DNA from 2 places in the Rhizobium ruizarguesonis genome. Region 2 is predicted to be linked to the other one. Evidence: predicted binding sites of a transcription regulator. Region 2 holds the regulator's gene; the other holds the start of a gene.
The links. The regulator PhoB, encoded in region 2, activates phosphate uptake and scavenging genes when phosphate is short. The targets are predictions, from matches to a motif close to TGTCATNNANCTGTCAT.
Positions count from the first base shown of each region.

Region 1: the regulator PhoB is predicted to act here: its motif matches at 6,643-6,659, upstream of J3P73_RS23895 (DUF1868 domain-containing protein).

Region 1 covers NZ_CP071678.1:4,891,643-4,899,929, forward strand. Annotated here, with positions in the region: gene J3P73_RS23850 (DUF3309 family protein) at 617-772, shown strand; gene J3P73_RS23855 (YMGG-like glycine zipper-containing protein) at 800-1,054, shown strand; gene J3P73_RS23860 (hypothetical protein) at 1,246-1,404, shown strand; gene phbB (beta-ketoacyl-ACP reductase) at 1,548-2,273, opposite strand; gene J3P73_RS23870 (acetyl-CoA C-acetyltransferase) at 2,344-3,525, opposite strand; gene phaR (polyhydroxyalkanoate synthesis repressor PhaR) at 3,748-4,320, shown strand; gene J3P73_RS23880 (hypothetical protein) at 4,315-4,722, opposite strand; gene rpmF (50S ribosomal protein L32) at 4,868-5,053, opposite strand; gene J3P73_RS23890 (glutathione S-transferase family protein) at 5,209-5,856, opposite strand; gene J3P73_RS23895 (DUF1868 domain-containing protein) at 5,870-6,592, opposite strand; gene mtgA (monofunctional biosynthetic peptidoglycan transglycosylase) at 6,751-7,488, opposite strand; gene J3P73_RS23905 (polyprenyl synthetase family protein) at 7,624-8,287, shown strand, end outside.
Region 2 covers NZ_CP071678.1:643,962-652,248, forward strand. Annotated here, with positions in the region: gene pstC (phosphate ABC transporter permease subunit PstC) at 1-419, shown strand, start outside; gene pstA (phosphate ABC transporter permease PstA) at 416-1,738, shown strand; gene pstB (phosphate ABC transporter ATP-binding protein PstB) at 1,754-2,569, shown strand; gene phoU (phosphate signaling complex protein PhoU) at 2,614-3,327, shown strand; gene phoB (phosphate regulon transcriptional regulator PhoB) at 3,461-4,144, shown strand; gene J3P73_RS03170 (GcrA family cell cycle regulator) at 4,428-4,961, opposite strand; gene J3P73_RS03175 (aspartate aminotransferase family protein) at 5,382-6,581, shown strand; gene argF (ornithine carbamoyltransferase) at 6,624-7,538, shown strand; gene J3P73_RS03185 (Hsp33 family molecular chaperone) at 7,629-8,287, shown strand, end outside.

The DNA.
Region 1 (8,287 bases), 800 kb from region 2:
ATCGCTGACTCTCGCTGATTCAGCTTTTGTTCACGGCTAAGTATTGATTTTGAATCACTTTTTCCCACTAGATGCTGAATCGCGAGACTCTCTCCCGTTTGCATTTTCGAGGTCGCGGGTGACGATTCCCGCCCCCATGTTGAACGGGCGAAAATCCGCCCGAAATTAACCTCTCGACCAAAGCCGGAACGAATCGGAGACGAATCGCTGACTCCACCATTTTCACCTTTCGTTCACGGCCACATCTGGTAGCGGCCTCAGGTCCGGATGCTAGATGCGGATCGATGGCAGATCCCTTTGCCCCGCCGCGTCGCATCGGCACTAATCTTTCGAGAGCTGGATTCAGACGGCGTTAAGTCAAGGCGGCCCATGTTGGGGCTCCGATCAAACACGGAACGAATCGCTGACGAATCGGCGACATCTCGATTTTCCCGCTTTGTTCACCGCAACATATTGTATTTGCATGTCTTTTTAACCATAGCGGCAATTTTCCGAAATGACGGAAATTAAACCCTGAATCAGGGCTCCTCACAATTCGGAGCTCAACCGGGAACAAAAATCGCCAATGCGTGTTTCTCGTCCATCCAAATTGCCGGTGAAATGAAGGAAACACACCATGCTTGGCACAATACTACTTGTTATCCTCATTCTGCTCTTGATCGGAGCCTTGCCGAATTGGGGTTATAGCCGTGGCTGGGGCTATGGACCTTCTGGCGGTTTGGGGCTAGTTCTCGTGATTATCATTATCCTTGTACTAATGGGCCGCGTCTAAAGGCCAACTAACCTGGGGAGTTACGACATGATGAAGAAGATTGTTCTTATTGGTGCGCTCGTCGGCGCACTCGCATCTTGCACAGCGACCGAACAAGGCACGGCGATCGGCGCCGGCACTGGTGCGGTCATCGGCGGTGTCGTCACCAACAGCTGGGGCGGCGCAGCCGTCGGCGCCGTTGCCGGTGGCCTGACCGGCGCCCTGATCGGCCACTCGGTCGAACGCCGCGGCTACTGCGTCTATCGCGACCGCTACGGCCGCCGCTACGAGGCCCGCTGCTGATCGGCAAAAGCATCTCGGACTCCCAACGGGCGCTTCGGCGCCCGTTTTCTTTGCTGGTCCATTCGTCAACGTGACGTTGACAATCGGTTGCGAAAGTCAAATCTACCACCGCCCAACGGGCAGGCACATATTTCTTTCACGAGTGCAGCGGCAGGCACAGCCGCCGAGCGCAGTTGAAAGGAACGCCTCCAATGACCCAGATTTTCTTGAATTCTCTCGTCGTCGTTCTCATCGCGTCGGCTTTCCTGACGACCACGATATCAGCCCTCAGCCGCGAAGACCGCTCGCTGCGCAAAGTGCCGGCCAGAGTTCGGACACAGCGACATCCGAACACCGACCGCCGCTCTTGATCTTCCCGAAAACGCACCACCACTTCGGTCACAAGATCGCCGCCGGCATCACCGACAGACATCGATAAACAGCAATGGCGCGTCCTGCCGGACGCGCCATTGTTTTGAATCTAATCCGTACTGTTCAGTCGAAGAAGCAATGCCTAGACGAAGAACTGTCCGCCATTGGCCGTCAGCGTCGAACCGGTGATGAAGCCGGCATCGTCGGAGACGAGGAAGGTGACGCAGCGCGCGATCTCTTCCGGTTCGCCGAGACGGCCGACGGGGATCTGCGGAATGATGCGTTCGTTCAGCACCTTCTCCGGCACGGCAAGCACCATTTCCGTTCCGATGTAACCGGGGCAAATGGCGTTGACGGTGATGTTCTTGTTCGCGCCTTCCTGAGCCAGCGCCTTGGTGAAGCCGAGATCGCCCGCCTTGGCCGCCGAATAGTTCACCTGGCCCATCTGGCCCTTCTGCCCGTTGATTGACGAGATATTGACGATACGGCCGAAGCTGCGGTCACGCATGCCGGTCCAGACCTGATGCGTCATGTTGAACAGGCCGGTGAGGTTGGTATTGATTACCTCATGCCATTGCTGCTGCGTCATCTTGTGGAACATCGCGTCGCGGGTGATGCCGGCATTATTGACGAGGATTTCGACCGGACCGATCTCGCTTTCGACCCTGGCAATTCCCTCGCCGCAGGCGAGGTAATCCGAAACATCCCATTTGAACACCGGAACGCCGGTAACGTCGTGGAAGGCTTTGGCCTTCTCGTCGTTGCCGGCATAGCTGGCGGCGACCCTGTATCCGGCATTTTTCAGTGCCATGGATATTGCCGCGCCGATGCCGCGTGTGCCCCCGGTGACCAAAGCCACTCTGCTCATGTTCCGCTCCCCTTTTGTTTTTCGCCCGCCGCTTGGCGGGATCTTCAATCAAACATGGATCGTATGCTATTTAAAGCGCTTCAAAGCACATGGCCACACCCATGCCACCGCCGATGCAAAGCGTGGCGAGACCTTTCTTCGCGCCGCGGCGCTTCATTTCGAACAGCAGCGTGTTGAGAACGCGCGCGCCGGAGGCGCCGATCGGATGGCCGATCGCAATCGCCCCGCCGTTGACGTTGACGATCGACGGATCCCACCCGAGATCCTTGGTGACGGCGCAGGCTTGCGCCGCGAAGGCCTCGTTGGCTTCGACGAGATCGAGATCGTTCACCGACCAGCCGGCCTTCTCGAGCGCCTTGCGCGACGCCGGGATTGGTCCAGTGCCCATGATCTGCGGATCGACACCCGCCGTTGCCCAGGAAACGATGCGGGCGAGCGGCTGGATGCCGCGCCGGACCGCCTCCGCTTCGCTCATCAGCACCGCCGCAGCGGCGCCGTCGTTGAGGCCGGACGCGTTCGCGGCCGTGACCGTGCCGTCCTTGTCGAAGGCCGGGCGCAATTTCCCCATCGCCTCCAGCGTAGCGCCGTGACGGATATATTCGTCGGCATCGACCGTAACGTCGCCCTTACGTGTCTTGATGACGTAGGGGATGATCTCGTCAACGAAGCGACCGGCCTTCTGCGCTGCCTCCGCCTTGTTCTGCGAGCTGACGGCGAATTGATCCTGGTCATCGCGCGAAAGCTGCCACTGGCGCGCAACATTCTCGGCGGTGATGCCCATGTGGTAACCGTGGAAAGCGTCGGTCAAGCCGTCCTTGATCATCGTGTCGATCATCTTCATGTCGCCCATCTTGACGCCGCCGCGTAAGTGCGCGGCATGCGGCGCCATCGTCATGGATTCCTGGCCGCCGGCAACGATGATCTTGGCGTCGCCGGTGGCGATCTGCTGCATGCCAAGCGCGACCGCGCGCAGGCCCGAGCCGCAGAGCTGATTGACGCCCCAGGCCGTCGCTTCCTGCGGAATACCGGCCTTCATCGCCGCCTGGCGGGCCGGGTTCTGGCCCTCACCGGCGGAAAGCACCTGGCCGAGGATCACCTCATCCACCTCGCCGGGATCGACGCCTGCGCGCTCGAGAGCGCCCTTGACGACGGCCGCCCCGAGCTCATGCGCGAGGACTGTCGCGAAAGCGCCGTTGAAGGCGCCGACTGCTGTTCGCCCGGCGCTGGCGATGACGATGGATGGATTGCTCATGGGGACGCTCCTCGTTTTCGTCTCACTTACATAAGTGGAAACTGGCAAAGCTTGGAGCACAAGTCAAACGCGAAGACCGGCAGCCTTCCGCGAAAGCCCGATTCATCTGCTCTGTGAAAGGTTTGCCGCATCGCACAAAGAGATTGTCACCGGCCTTCTTTTGCGTTTACAGTCTCAAGTGGAGGAATATCCATAAATCAGACGGGGGTTCAGGAGACTGATATGGCGAAGCATGAGGGTCAGATCGTTATCAAGAAATACGCCAATCGCCGCCTATACAACACGGGCACCAGCACCTACGTGACGCTGGAAGACCTGGCGGAGATGGTGAAGAAGGGCGAAGAATTTACCGTACAAGATGCAAAAAGCGGAGATGACATCACCCATTCGGTGCTGACCCAGATCATCTTCGAACAGGAATCGAAGACCGGCAACACGTTGCTCCCGATCTCCTTCCTGCGCCAGCTCATCACCTATTACGGCGACCAGATGCAGATGGTCGTGCCGAGCTTTCTCGAACATTCGATGCGCTCCTTCACCGAACAGCAGGCCCAGATGCGCGAGCAGGTGACCCGCGCCTTCGGCGAAACGCCGCTCGGCAAGAACCTGCAGTTGCCGATGCAGATGGTCGAGGACCATGTTCGCCGCAATACCGAGCTGTTTCAGCAGGCGATGCAGATGTTCTCGCCCTTCATGACGCCGCCCGCCAAGGAAAGCCGCAAGGCCGAGGCCAAGGATATCGACGAGTTGAAGGAACAGCTCCGCGCCCTTCAGAACAAGCTCGACAACCTATAATCCGATCGAGACATCCCGCCCGGCGCTCCGGATCGACACGGCAAAACCGCCGATGACATCGATCAGAGCGATCGTCATCAAAATGAAGAACACCTGCGTCGCAGCATCCCGGACGAGCAGAAACTCGACCAGGAACGCGATGAACACCAGCATCGACAGCATGTGGTTGACGAGATTGCCGGGACCGGTTCTGGTCGCTTTGAGGATTTCGAAGAACAGCACGACAAGTGCGATGACGATGAAAAGATCGCCGAGCGCCATGCTCCAGATGGCGCCCGAGATCATCGACAGTACGATGATATCATGTTGCAGTGCCGGAATGCCGCCATCGCCCATCAGGCCCAGCATCGCAAGATTGTAAAGAATAAACGGGATAATCATTAGGGGCATGGCGGCTATCATCTGCAATCTCCCAGCGCATCATGGAAGAATACTGCCGCAAACCGTTGCCTGACTGCAAGTCATTGCAAATATTATATCGTCGAAATGCAAAAGGCCGGCGTGACGCCGGCCTTAAAACTTTGATCGGACAAGCCGGATCGGGAAATTATGCGCTTTCCTTCGGCGTCAGAACCTGGCGGCCGCGATACATACCGGTCTTCAGGTCGATATGATGCGGGCGACGCAGTTCGCCGGAGTTCTTGTCTTCGACGTAGGTCGGAGCCTTCAGGGCGTCTGCCGAACGGCGCATACCGCGCTTGGACGGGCTTGTTTTTCTCTTCGGTACAGCCATTTCTCTTACTCCACTTGCGGGCAAAACATTCCCACGGCCACACTGGCGGCCGAAACGGACATGTCGCGATTTCGGAATTTGGCGCGCTTATACATGCAAGGGGTGGCCTTGACCAGTCCCCATGCGTATTTTTTGCGAAGCCGATGATTCCAGGCTCAGACTTCGTCCTCCGGTACGATCCAAGGCTCGGCGCGGGCCGCCTCTTCCCATTTCCGCCAGGCCGGATGCGCCTTCATGGTCTCCATATAGGCCAGGATGTCGTTTCGGCTGACGAGATCATAGATGTCGAACCGGTTGACGACAGGCGCAAACATCGCATCCGCCCCGCTGAACGCGCCAAAGAGAAACGGTCCGCCGGATTGCTGCAGGAGGTCGCGCCAGATCGTCTCGATGCGGCTGATATCGGCGTCGACACCATCCGGCAACGCGATCTTGCCCTTCGGCCGGCGGATATTCATCGGGCAGGCGCTGCGCAGCGCCCGAAAGCTCGAGAGCATTTCCATCGAAACCGAGCGGGCGAGCGCCCGCTCGGCCCGATCCCTCGGCAGAAGGCCGGCGTCCGGATAAAGTTCGGCGACATATTCGATGATCGCCAGCGATTCCCAGATCTTCAATGCGCCGTGCTTGAGAAGCGGCACCCGCCCGGTCGGCGATACCGCCTTGATATTGGGATTGCCACCCGCATCGTCGAAGGGGATCAAGACTTCCTCGAAATCGATTCCGGCAGCCGTCAGCGCCATCCACGGCCGGAACGACCAGGAGGAATAGTTCTTGTTGGCGATGTAAAGCGTCGGTTTGTCCATGAGGCTCTCCCGTTCAGGCTTCGAAATCGAAGATCAGCAATTCGTGGAAATGGTTCATATCCTCGAACATGCAGAATGCCGGCGGTGTCAGCTCGAAAACAGCGGCCTTGCGGCGGATATCGTCGGCCACGTCATCGAGCATCGCCTGCCAGCGCGGCAAGGCTTCGTCCTCCAGCCGTTCGATCGCATAGGCGAAGGTTATGTGGAACTTATAGTCCTCATGGTTCGGCTGGCGATAGCCGAGAAGATCGGCCAGTGCGCTGCGCCAGGCGCGCATGACCTTGCGGTCGTTCGCCGTGGCCCCGTCGACGAGCAGGCCTGACGGACGCGCTTCGGCGATGGCGACCTTGAAGGGGTCGAACATCGAGAAACCTTCCAGCCTGGCCGCCATCAGCGCGGTCATGTCGTCGATCGGCGTATCGAGCGGGAGATCGCCCGGCCAGCAATCCTGGCGGCGCCTGGTCTCGATGACACCTTCGAAAAGCGTCATGTGAATGCTTGAAATCGGCGTGAAGAGGAACTGCGGAGCCTCGGGCATCGCCAGATATTTCTCACGCGCCTCGATCAGTACTGACTGCGTCTGCGAGCCCTTTTCGAGATGGCAAACGATGGTGTTGCCGGCTTCCGGCAGAAAGCCGCCGACCTTGCCATAGCGGCTGCCGAGATGGGCGGGCGGGGTTGGATTGTGCCTCTTCGAACAAAAGAGAAGCTCGGGCGAAAATGTCGTGATGGTCATGGGCGACTCGGGGGCTCTGGTTGGACTGCATTCGCCCATATGGCAGAACCAAGAATGTCAGATGACACTTGCCGCTCTAACTATATAATTTAGAACAGGATTCAGATTTTAGGCGGACCCGGCCTAAAATCATCCTGTTCTAGCGACAAGTTCTGATCTCAGTCATAGATGCACTTGATGTAATCGCCCGAACCTTGTGCGCGTCTCTCGATCACGCCGGCGAGCCGGCGAAGGCCTCGTCCGGGCTTGCCGGCATTGCGGTCGATCGGGTTTGGCAGCGAGACGGCAAGCAGCGATGCCTGGCGCCGCGTCAGCTTCGAGGCCGGCACCTTGAAATGATGCTGGGCCGCCGCCTCGATACCGTAGATGCCGGGACCCCATTCGGCGATGTTGAGATAGATTTCCATCAGCCGCCGTTTCGACAGGACGAAATCCGTGGTCACCGCGAGCGGAAGTTCCAGCGCCTTGCGCACGAACGAGCGGCTGTTCCAGAGGAAGAGGTTCTTCGCCGTCTGCATCGGGATCGTGCTGCCGCCGCGCGTCGCCTGGCCTTTCAGCGTATCCTCGACCAGCATGCGCATTTCCGCCCAGTCGACGCCGCCGTGAAAGCAATACTGTCCGTCCTCTGACATCATCACCGACTGCACCACAACCGGGGCGATTTTATCCAGCGACACCCACTGCCGGTCGTAACCACGCAGCAGCACGAGATCGCGCAGCATCAGCGTCGAGACGGGGTGAATGAAGGGCAGCAGATAGAAAAGGATCAGCGCATAGGGAAGGATCAGCACGATCAGCACGGCAAGAACAATGCGTTTCAACACACGCCGGTCTTCGAACCATCGCCGACGAGCCGGCATGTCGACGCTGTCCTCTCTCTCTGGCGCTATATCCAATGTCCCCAGTCCGATTTCGCTCCTGTCGTTCTCATAACGCCTGTGCAGAGCTTATGCCAGAGTGCGTGGCGAATCTTGCTGCCGCCATCGACAATTCCGTTGCAAGCCCGGGGGCGCTCATGCCAAACAGCGCCCATGGACGCGAACCGGGACACTTTCGAGACGAGGCTGAAGAACAACGCCCGCGAGATCGAGGCGCTGCTCGACGCATTGCTTTCAGCAAATGCTCTTTCCGATGAAATCGCCAGGCCCGAGACGCTGCGCGATGCCATGCACTATGCCGTGTTGAACGGCGGCAAGCGGCTGCGCCCGTTTCTCGTCGTCGAAAGTGCAGCCCTTCTCGGCGGCGACGCTGAGGCGGCACTTCGCGTCGGCGCCGCACTCGAATGTGTCCACTGCTATTCTCTCGTACATGACGACTTGCCGGCCATGGACGATGACGACCTGCGCCGCGGTAAACCGACGGTGCACATAAAATTCGACGAAGCGACGGCAATCCTCGCGGGTGACAGCCTGCTGACCTATGCCTTCGACATCATCGCCGCGCCGGAAACGACCCTTCCCGATTCGAGCAAGGCATCGCTTGTGCTGGCCCTTGCCCGCGCAGCCGGTCTCGGCGGCATGGCCGGCGGCCAGGCGCTCGATCTCGCGGCGGAAAGGCAGGTCCCTGACGAGGCCGGCATCATCCGGCTGCAGGCGATGAAAACGGGCGCGCTGATCCGCTTCGCCTGCGAAGCCGGCGCCGTCATCTCGGCAAGCCTGCCGGAAGATCGCCGCCGCCTGCGCGCCTTCGGCGAAA
Region 2 (8,287 bases):
TGCTGATCCCCTACGTGTCTTCGCTGTCGGACGACATCATCACCGCCGTGCCGCGGTCACTGCGTGACGGTTCGCTCGGTCTTGGTGCCACACGTTCTGAAACCATCAAGAAAGTGGTCTTGCCCGCAGCCCTTCCCGGCATCGTCGGCGCATTGCTGATGACGGCCTCGCGCGCCATCGGCGAAACCATGATCGTCGTGCTGGCCGCCGGTGTCGCCGCCCGCATTCAGATCAATCCCTTCGAGCCGATGACGACGGTGACCGTCAAGATCGTCAACCAACTGACCGGTGACCTCGAGTTCACCTCGCCGCAGACGCTGGTTGCCTTTGCCCTTGGCATCACGCTGTTTTGCATCACGCTTTGCCTCAATATCTATGCGCTCTACATCGTGCGCAAATACCGGGAGCAGTACGAATGACGGATATTGTTTCTCCCACAGCCGGCGTCACCGTTTCCAAGGCGCCCGTGCGCCGCGATATCGGCATCAAGCGCCGCTATGCCGCCGAGCGCCGGTTCCAGGCCTATGGCATCGCCGCCATCACCTTCGGTCTCGTCTTTCTCTTCATCCTGCTGTGGACGGTGATCGGCAAAGGCTATACCGCCTTCCAGCAGACGGCGGTCACCCTGCCGATCGAATTTTCCGAGAAGACGATCGATCCAAACAATAAGCGTGCGACCGACCCTTCGGTGCTGATCGCCGCCAACTATCCGGTTCTCCTGCGTGACGCGATCGTCAAGCAGCTGAACATCAATGCCTCGAGCCGTCCCGACGTGCGCGATGCATCCGCCATGCTGTCGAAGAGCGCGCCGATCCAGCTGCGCGATATGGTGATCGCCGATCCGTCGCTCATCGGCAAGACGGTCAACGTCACGGTGCTCGCCGACGCCAATGTCGACAGCGCCAGCAAGGGCCAGATTGACCTCTCGGTCGATGAGAAGAACCGCAAGGTCAACGACAAGCAGGTTGCCTGGATGAACGAGCTGAAGGCGAGCGGCGCTCTCCACAAGCAGTTCAACACCGGCCTCTTCGTCAACGGCAATTCCAGCCGTCCGGAGGCCGCAGGCCTGGGCGTCGCCCTGATCGGCTCGCTCTATCTGATGCTGATCGTCCTCGTGCTTGCTCTGCCGATCGGCGTCGCCGCCTCGATCTATCTCGAGGAGTTTGCGCCGAAGAACAAGCTGACGGATCTGATCGAGGTCAACATCAACAACCTCGCCGCGGTTCCTTCCATCGTCTACGGCCTGCTCGGTCTTTCCGTCTTCATCAACTTCATCGGCCTGCCGCGCTCGGCTTCGCTGGTCGGTGGTCTGGTGCTGACGCTGATGACCCTGCCGACGATCATCATCGCCACGCGTGCGGCTCTGCGCGCCGTGCCGCCGTCGATCCGCGCCGCAGCACTCGGCCTCGGCGCTTCGAAGATGCAGATGGTGTTCCACCATGTTCTGCCGCTTGCCATGCCCGGCATCCTCACCGGCACGATCATCGGCCTGGCGCACGCGCTCGGCGAAACCGCGCCGCTGCTCCTCATCGGCATGGTCGCCTTCGTCGCCAACGCGCCGACGACACCGCTCGATCCCTCGACGGCTCTGCCCGTACAGGTCTATATGTGGGCCAACGAGGCCGAACGTGCCTTCGTTGAGCGTACTTCGGGTGCCATCATCGTCCTGCTCCTGTTCCTGATCGTCATGAACATGGGCGCCATCCTCTTGCGTCGTCGCTTCGAGCGCCGCTGGTAAACGGAGTTAAACATCATGAATATGTTGACGGAAGCTGCAGTTGAAAAGGCGCTGGATCGCAAGATGAGCAACGTCCCTTATAAGATGATCGGAAAGGAAGTCTCGGTTTACTACGGCGAGAAGCGCGCGCTTTTCGATGTGAACCTGAACGTCCGCGAAAACACGGTAACCGCCCTGATCGGCCCGTCCGGCTGCGGGAAGTCGACCTTCCTGCGGTGCCTCAACCGCATGAACGACACGATCGACGGCTGCCGCGTCACCGGCAAGATCACGCTTGATACCGACGATATCTATGATCCCGATATCGACGTCGTCGAGCTTCGCGCCCGGGTCGGCATGGTCTTCCAGAAGCCCAACCCGTTCCCGAAGACGATCTATGAAAACGTCTCCTACGGCCCGCGCATCCATGGCCTTGCCAAGTCGAAGGCCGACCTCGACCAGATCGTCGAGACCAGCCTGCAGCGCGCCGGCCTCTGGAACGAGGTCAAGGACCGCGTGCACGAATCCGGCACTGGCCTGTCGGGCGGCCAGCAGCAGCGCCTCTGCATTGCGCGCGCCGTCGCCGTCAGCCCCGAAGTTATCCTGATGGACGAGCCCTGCTCGGCGCTCGACCCGATCGCCACCGCCAAGGTCGAGGAGCTGATCCACGAGCTGCGCGAGAACTACACGATCGTCATCGTCACCCACTCCATGCAGCAGGCCGCGCGCGTTTCGCAGCGCACCGCCATGTTCCACCTCGGCAATCTCGTCGAGGAGAACGACACCGACAAGATGTTCACCAATCCCGACGATCCGCGCACCCAGGACTACATCATGGGTCGCTTCGGTTGATTTTGGCGACACCAAGCCTTCCCGTTATTCGAGGATAAAGCCCCATGGCATCGACACATATTTTTTCTGCCTATGATGATGACTTGAAGTTCCTGTCCAGGCGGATTTCCGAAATGGGCGGCCTGGCCGAGCAGATGGTCAGCGAAGCCGTGCGCGCTCTTGTCAACGGCGATACCGCGCTGGCGCAGAAGGTCATCTCCGACGACGTGATCCTCGATCACGCCGAACGCGAAATCGGCGACAAGGCGATCGTCACCATCGCCCGCCGTCAGCCAATGGCTTCGGACCTGCGCGAAATCATGGGTTCGATCCGCATCGCCGCCGATCTCGAACGCGTCGGCGACCTCGGCAAGAACACCGCCAAGCGCGTCATCGCCGTCCAAAGCACCGGCGTTCCCCGCAAGCTCGCCCGCGGCCTTGAGCATCTGTCCGAGCTGGCGCTCGTCCAGCTCAAGGAAGTGCTCGATGTCTACACCAATCGTTCAGCCGACAAGGCAAATGCGATCCGCGAACGCGACAACGAGATCGACGCGATGTACACCTCGCTGTTCCGCGAGCTCCTGACCTACATGATGGAAGATCCGCGCAACATCACCAGCTGCACGCATCTTCTCTTCTGCGCCAAGAACATCGAGCGCATCGGCGACCACGCCACCAACATCGCCGAGACGATCTTTTACATGACGACAGGCGCGCAGCCGGAAGGCGACCGTCCGAAGGACGACAGCGCCAACACCGTCGGCGCGGTCACCGAATAACCGCCCACACCCCGCCGCTTGCGTGCGCGCCCATCCGGGCGCGCAAGAGGTCGCAGCCAATTCTGATTTTGCGCAGGATGCATTGCTTAAATCACCCCCGGTTTAAGGATCATGCGCGAGGAGACCGACACGCATGATCCCGAGAGTTGCAGTTGTTGAAGACGAGGAAGCCCTCAGCGTGCTCCTTCGCTACAATCTCGAAGCGGAAGGCTTCGAGGTCGATACCATCCTTCGTGGCGACGAAGCCGAAATGCGGCTTCAGGAGCGCACGCCCGATCTGCTCATCCTCGATTGGATGCTGCCCGGCGTCTCCGGCATCGAGCTTTGCCGGCGCCTGCGCATGCGGCCGGAAACCGAGCGCCTGCCGATCATCATGCTGACGGCGCGCGGCGAGGAGAGCGAGCGTGTCCGCGGGCTGTCGACAGGCGCCGACGATTATGTCGTCAAGCCCTTCTCGACCCCCGAGCTTGTTGCCCGCGTCAAGGCGATGCTGCGCCGCGCCCGTCCCGAAGTGCTGTCGACGGTGCTGAAATGCGGTGACATCGAGCTCGACCGCGAGACCCATCGCGTCCATCGCAAGACCCGCGAAGTCCGCCTCGGCCCCACCGAATTCCGCCTGCTGGAATTCCTGATGTCGTCGCCAGGCCGGGTCTTCTCCCGCTCGCAGCTGTTGGACGGCGTCTGGGGCCACGATATCTATGTCGACGAGCGCACCGTCGACGTCCATGTCGGCCGCCTGCGCAAGGCGCTGAATTTTTCCAACATGCAGGACGTCATCCGCACCGTCCGCGGCGCCGGTTATTCGATGGAAGCCTGAGGGCTTTTTCGTCATGCTCGGGCTTGTCCCGCTGCTGTCGGTTCGCGGCGATGGACTGCCCCTCATCCGGCTGCCGCCACGTTCTCCCCGTAAACGGGGCGAAGGGGATATGCCGCGACCTCTCCGTTCCCCACAACCTTTTGCAGGGCACGTCCCCTCGCCCCGTTTACGGGGAGAGGGTTAGGGTGAGGGACAGCCATCCCCGCAACGAGCGCTCCCATCCACGCGCACAAAAAAACGGGCCACTCGGCCCGTTTCTGCATTCTGACGATGGTCAGCCCGCTCAGCTGGCCCGCGCTGCTGCCCGGCGGCGTTCGTTGACCGGCTGGTAGGCAAGCTTCTGGTGATAGCCGCAATAGGGCGAATTGTCGGGGGATTCGCAGCCGCAGAAATGGAAGTCGTCCTTCAGCGGATCGCCGACCGGCCACTTGCAGGTGCGTTCGGTCAGTTCCGTCAGGCCGAGGCGTCGGGAAATCGGCACGACCACGTTGCCTCTCGGCACGTATTCCATTTCCTCGATCGTTTCGATCTCGATCTCTTCCTTCAGCATGGTCGCGCCCTGCTGGCGGGTAACGGTGCGGGTAGTGACCCGCGAGGCGTAGTTCGGCGCGCGCGGCGCCGAGGTATTGCGCTTCGGCGTTCGTGCCGCGGTGTTGGTGCCGCCGGCCTTGGCACGGCCGGGAAGGCTCAGCCGGTGCACTTTGCCGATGACCGCATTTCTGCTGACCCCGCCAAGCTGCGCAGCGATCTGGCTGGCGCTCAGTCCTTCGGCCCAAAGTTTCTTGAGTTTCTCGACCCGCTCGTCTGTCCAGTTCATGCCCTGTCTCCACCTTCTGCGTTGGTGATGGCAGAATCCCTCACCGTTGTCCCGGGAGCTCCGAAACAAGAAACGCTTGATCAATTTTGGTGACTAGTTCCGCCGCATGCAGTCTAGTAATTGAACTTTAACCTAGTGTGAGGCTGACTCCGTGACAAGAGTCGCATGAATCCGGATGAATCGAATTCGTAGTTTTCCCCAACTTGCTGCCCCTGCGTGGCATTTCTGCAATAATGCCTGTTGAAGACTGAAAATGCCGCTGTACACCCTTGCTGCATAAGCTAAGGGCGCAGTTTTGTTGACATTGCAGCGCGAAAAGGAAATAGTGCCACTCGCCGCCGCAAGGCGGCATTTTTGATTTTTCGGGCCTGGTTTCTTTAGCCGGAGTCATTGCCCGGCAACTTTGATGGAGATCGCGCCATGGCTGAAGCCGCGCCGCTTTATGACACCTATTCTCGTGCCCCGCTGCGGTTCGAGCGAGGCGAGGGCGTGTGGCTGATCACCGAAAGCGGCGAGCGATATCTCGATTTCGGCGCCGGCGTTGCCGTCACCTCCGTCGGCCACAGCAATCCGCATGTTGTGGGCGCACTGAAGGAGCAGGCCGACAAGGTCTGGCACCTGTCGAACATCTATGAGATCCCCGGTCAGGAACGTCTGGCAAAACGGCTGACGGACGCCACCTTCGCCGACAAGGTGTTCTTCACCAATTCGGGCGCCGAGGCGCTCGAATGCGCGATCAAGACGGCGCGCCGCTATCAGTTTTCCAAGGGCCATCCCGAGCGCTTCCATATCATCACCTTCGAAGGCGCCTTCCACGGACGGACGCTGGCGACGATCGCTGCCGGCGGCCAGGAGAAATATCTCGAAGGCTTCGGCCCCAAGGCGCCGGGTTTCGATCAGGTGGCTTTCGGCGATATCGAAGCGGTCCGCGCCGCGATCACCGATGCCACGGCCGGCATCCTCATCGAGCCGGTGCAGGGCGAGGGCGGTGTCCGTCCGGCCACCACCGAATTCATGAAGGCGCTTCGCCAGCTCTGCGACGATAACGACCTGCTGTTGATCCTCGACGAGGTCCAGACCGGCGTCGGCCGCACCGGCAAGCTCTTCGCCCATGAATGGTCGGGCATCACCCCCGACATCATGGCTGTCGCCAAGGGCATCGGCGGCGGTTTCCCGCTCGGCGCCTGCCTTGCCACGTCAGAGGCCGCCTCCGGCATGAAGGCCGGCACGCATGGCTCGACCTATGGCGGTAATCCGCTCGCCATGGCCGTCGGCAGCGCCGTGCTCGACATCATCCTTGCCGATGGCTTCCTCCAGCATGTGCGCGACGTAGCACTGGTCTTTCGCCAGGGCCTCGCCTCGCTGAAGGATCGTTATCCCGATGTGATCGAGGATATCAGAGGCGAGGGGCTGTTGCTCGGCATCAAGGCTGCCGTTCCCTCAGCCGAGCTGCTGCAGGCGATCCGCGCCGCCCATCTGCTCGGCGTACCCGCCGGCGACAACGTCATCCGCCTTCTTCCGCCCCTCGTGGTCACCGCCGAGGAAGCCCGCGAGGGCCTTGCCCGCGTCGAACGCGCCGCCGAGAGCATTCGCGCCTCCAAGGTCAAGAAGACGGCTTGAAGAGATTGCCGCCTTCGGGCGCAGCACAGGTAAGAAGACGATATGAGCCCTAAACATTTCCTCGATCTTTCGGCAGTCACATCAGCCGATCTCAGAACCATCATGAACGATGCGCTTTCCCGCAAGCAGGCTTTCAAGGCAGGCCAGGGCGACAAGCCGCTCGCCGGCAAGATGCTGGCGATGATCTTCGAGAAGCCGTCGACCCGCACCCGCGTCTCCTTCGACGTCGGCATGCGTCAGCTCGGCGGCGAAACGCTGTTCCTGTCCGGCACCGAGATGCAGCTCGGCCGCGCCGAGACGATCGGCGACACCGCCAAGGTGCTGTCGCGTTATGTCGATGCGATCATGATCCGCACCACCGAGCATTCGCGGCTGGTCGAGCTGGCCCAGCATGCGACCGTGCCTGTGATCAATGCGCTGACGGATGACACCCATCCCTGCCAGATCATGGCCGATATCATGACCTTCGAAGAGCACCGCGGCCCGATCAAGGGCAAGACCATCGCCTGGACCGGCGACGGCAACAATGTGCTGCATTCGCTGGTCGAGGGTGCCGCGCGCTTCGGCTATCGCATGAACATGGCCGTACCCCTTGGCTCCGAGCCCAAGGATCACTATCTGAACTGGGCCCGCAATGAGGGCGCCGAAATCATGCTCTGCCATGATGCCGACCGTGCGGTCGCCGGCGTCGATTGCGTGGTGACCGATACCTGGGTCTCCATGAATCAGGAACATCGGGCCCGGGGTCACAATGTCTTCCAGCCTTATCAGGTCAACGCGGCCTTGATGGCGAAAGCCGGCAATGATGCATTGTTCATGCATTGCCTGCCCGCCCATCGCGGTGAGGAAGTGACGGACGAAGTGATCGACGGTCCACAATCCGTGGTCTTCGATGAGGCGGAAAACCGTCTTCATGCGCAGAAGTCGATTCTTGCTTGGTGCCTGGGCGCGATCTGAACCATAATCGGACGTCGCGAGAGACAGACTCGCGACCGCGTGAGCGAAGGGCACGCTGGCCCATCGCTCTGAAACTAGGAGTTAAAAGCCATGGCAGAAGCTGCAGCCGCCCTCGGCCAGTTTGATTTCGCCGGCGATGACCATGTCGTCCCCTTCCAGGTGGAGGGGCTGGATGTGCGCGGCCGCGCCGTCCAGCTCGGCCCGATGCTCGATGCGATCCTCGAGCGTCATCATTATCCCGCACCCGTTGCCCGGCTGCTTGCCGAAGTCGTCGTGCTGACGGTGCTGCTCGGCACCTCGCTGAAGTTCGACGGCAAGTTCACGGTGCAGACCAAGGGCGATGGCCCGGTCGATCTTCTCGTCGCCGATTTCTCGACGCCGGAAAATGTCCGCGCCTATGCCCGTTTCGATCAGGCGCTGCTCAACAAGGCGATCGAGTCGGGTGAAACCGAGCCGGAGCAACTGCTTGGCAAGGGCGTGCTCGCCTTCACCATCGACCAGGGCAAGTTCAGCCAGCCTTACCAGGGCATCGTTGCGCTCGACGGCACCACGCTGGAAGAAATTGCCGGCGTCTATTTCCGCCAGTCGGAGCAGATCCCGACGCGCGTCCGCCTTGCCGCGGCCGAACTCTTTGATCGTGACGATGCGGGCAAGCCGCGCCATCGCTGGCGGGCCGGCGGCCTCGTCGCCCAGTTCCTGCCGGAAGCGCCGGAGCGCATGCGCCAGCCGGATCTCCACGGCGGCGACGG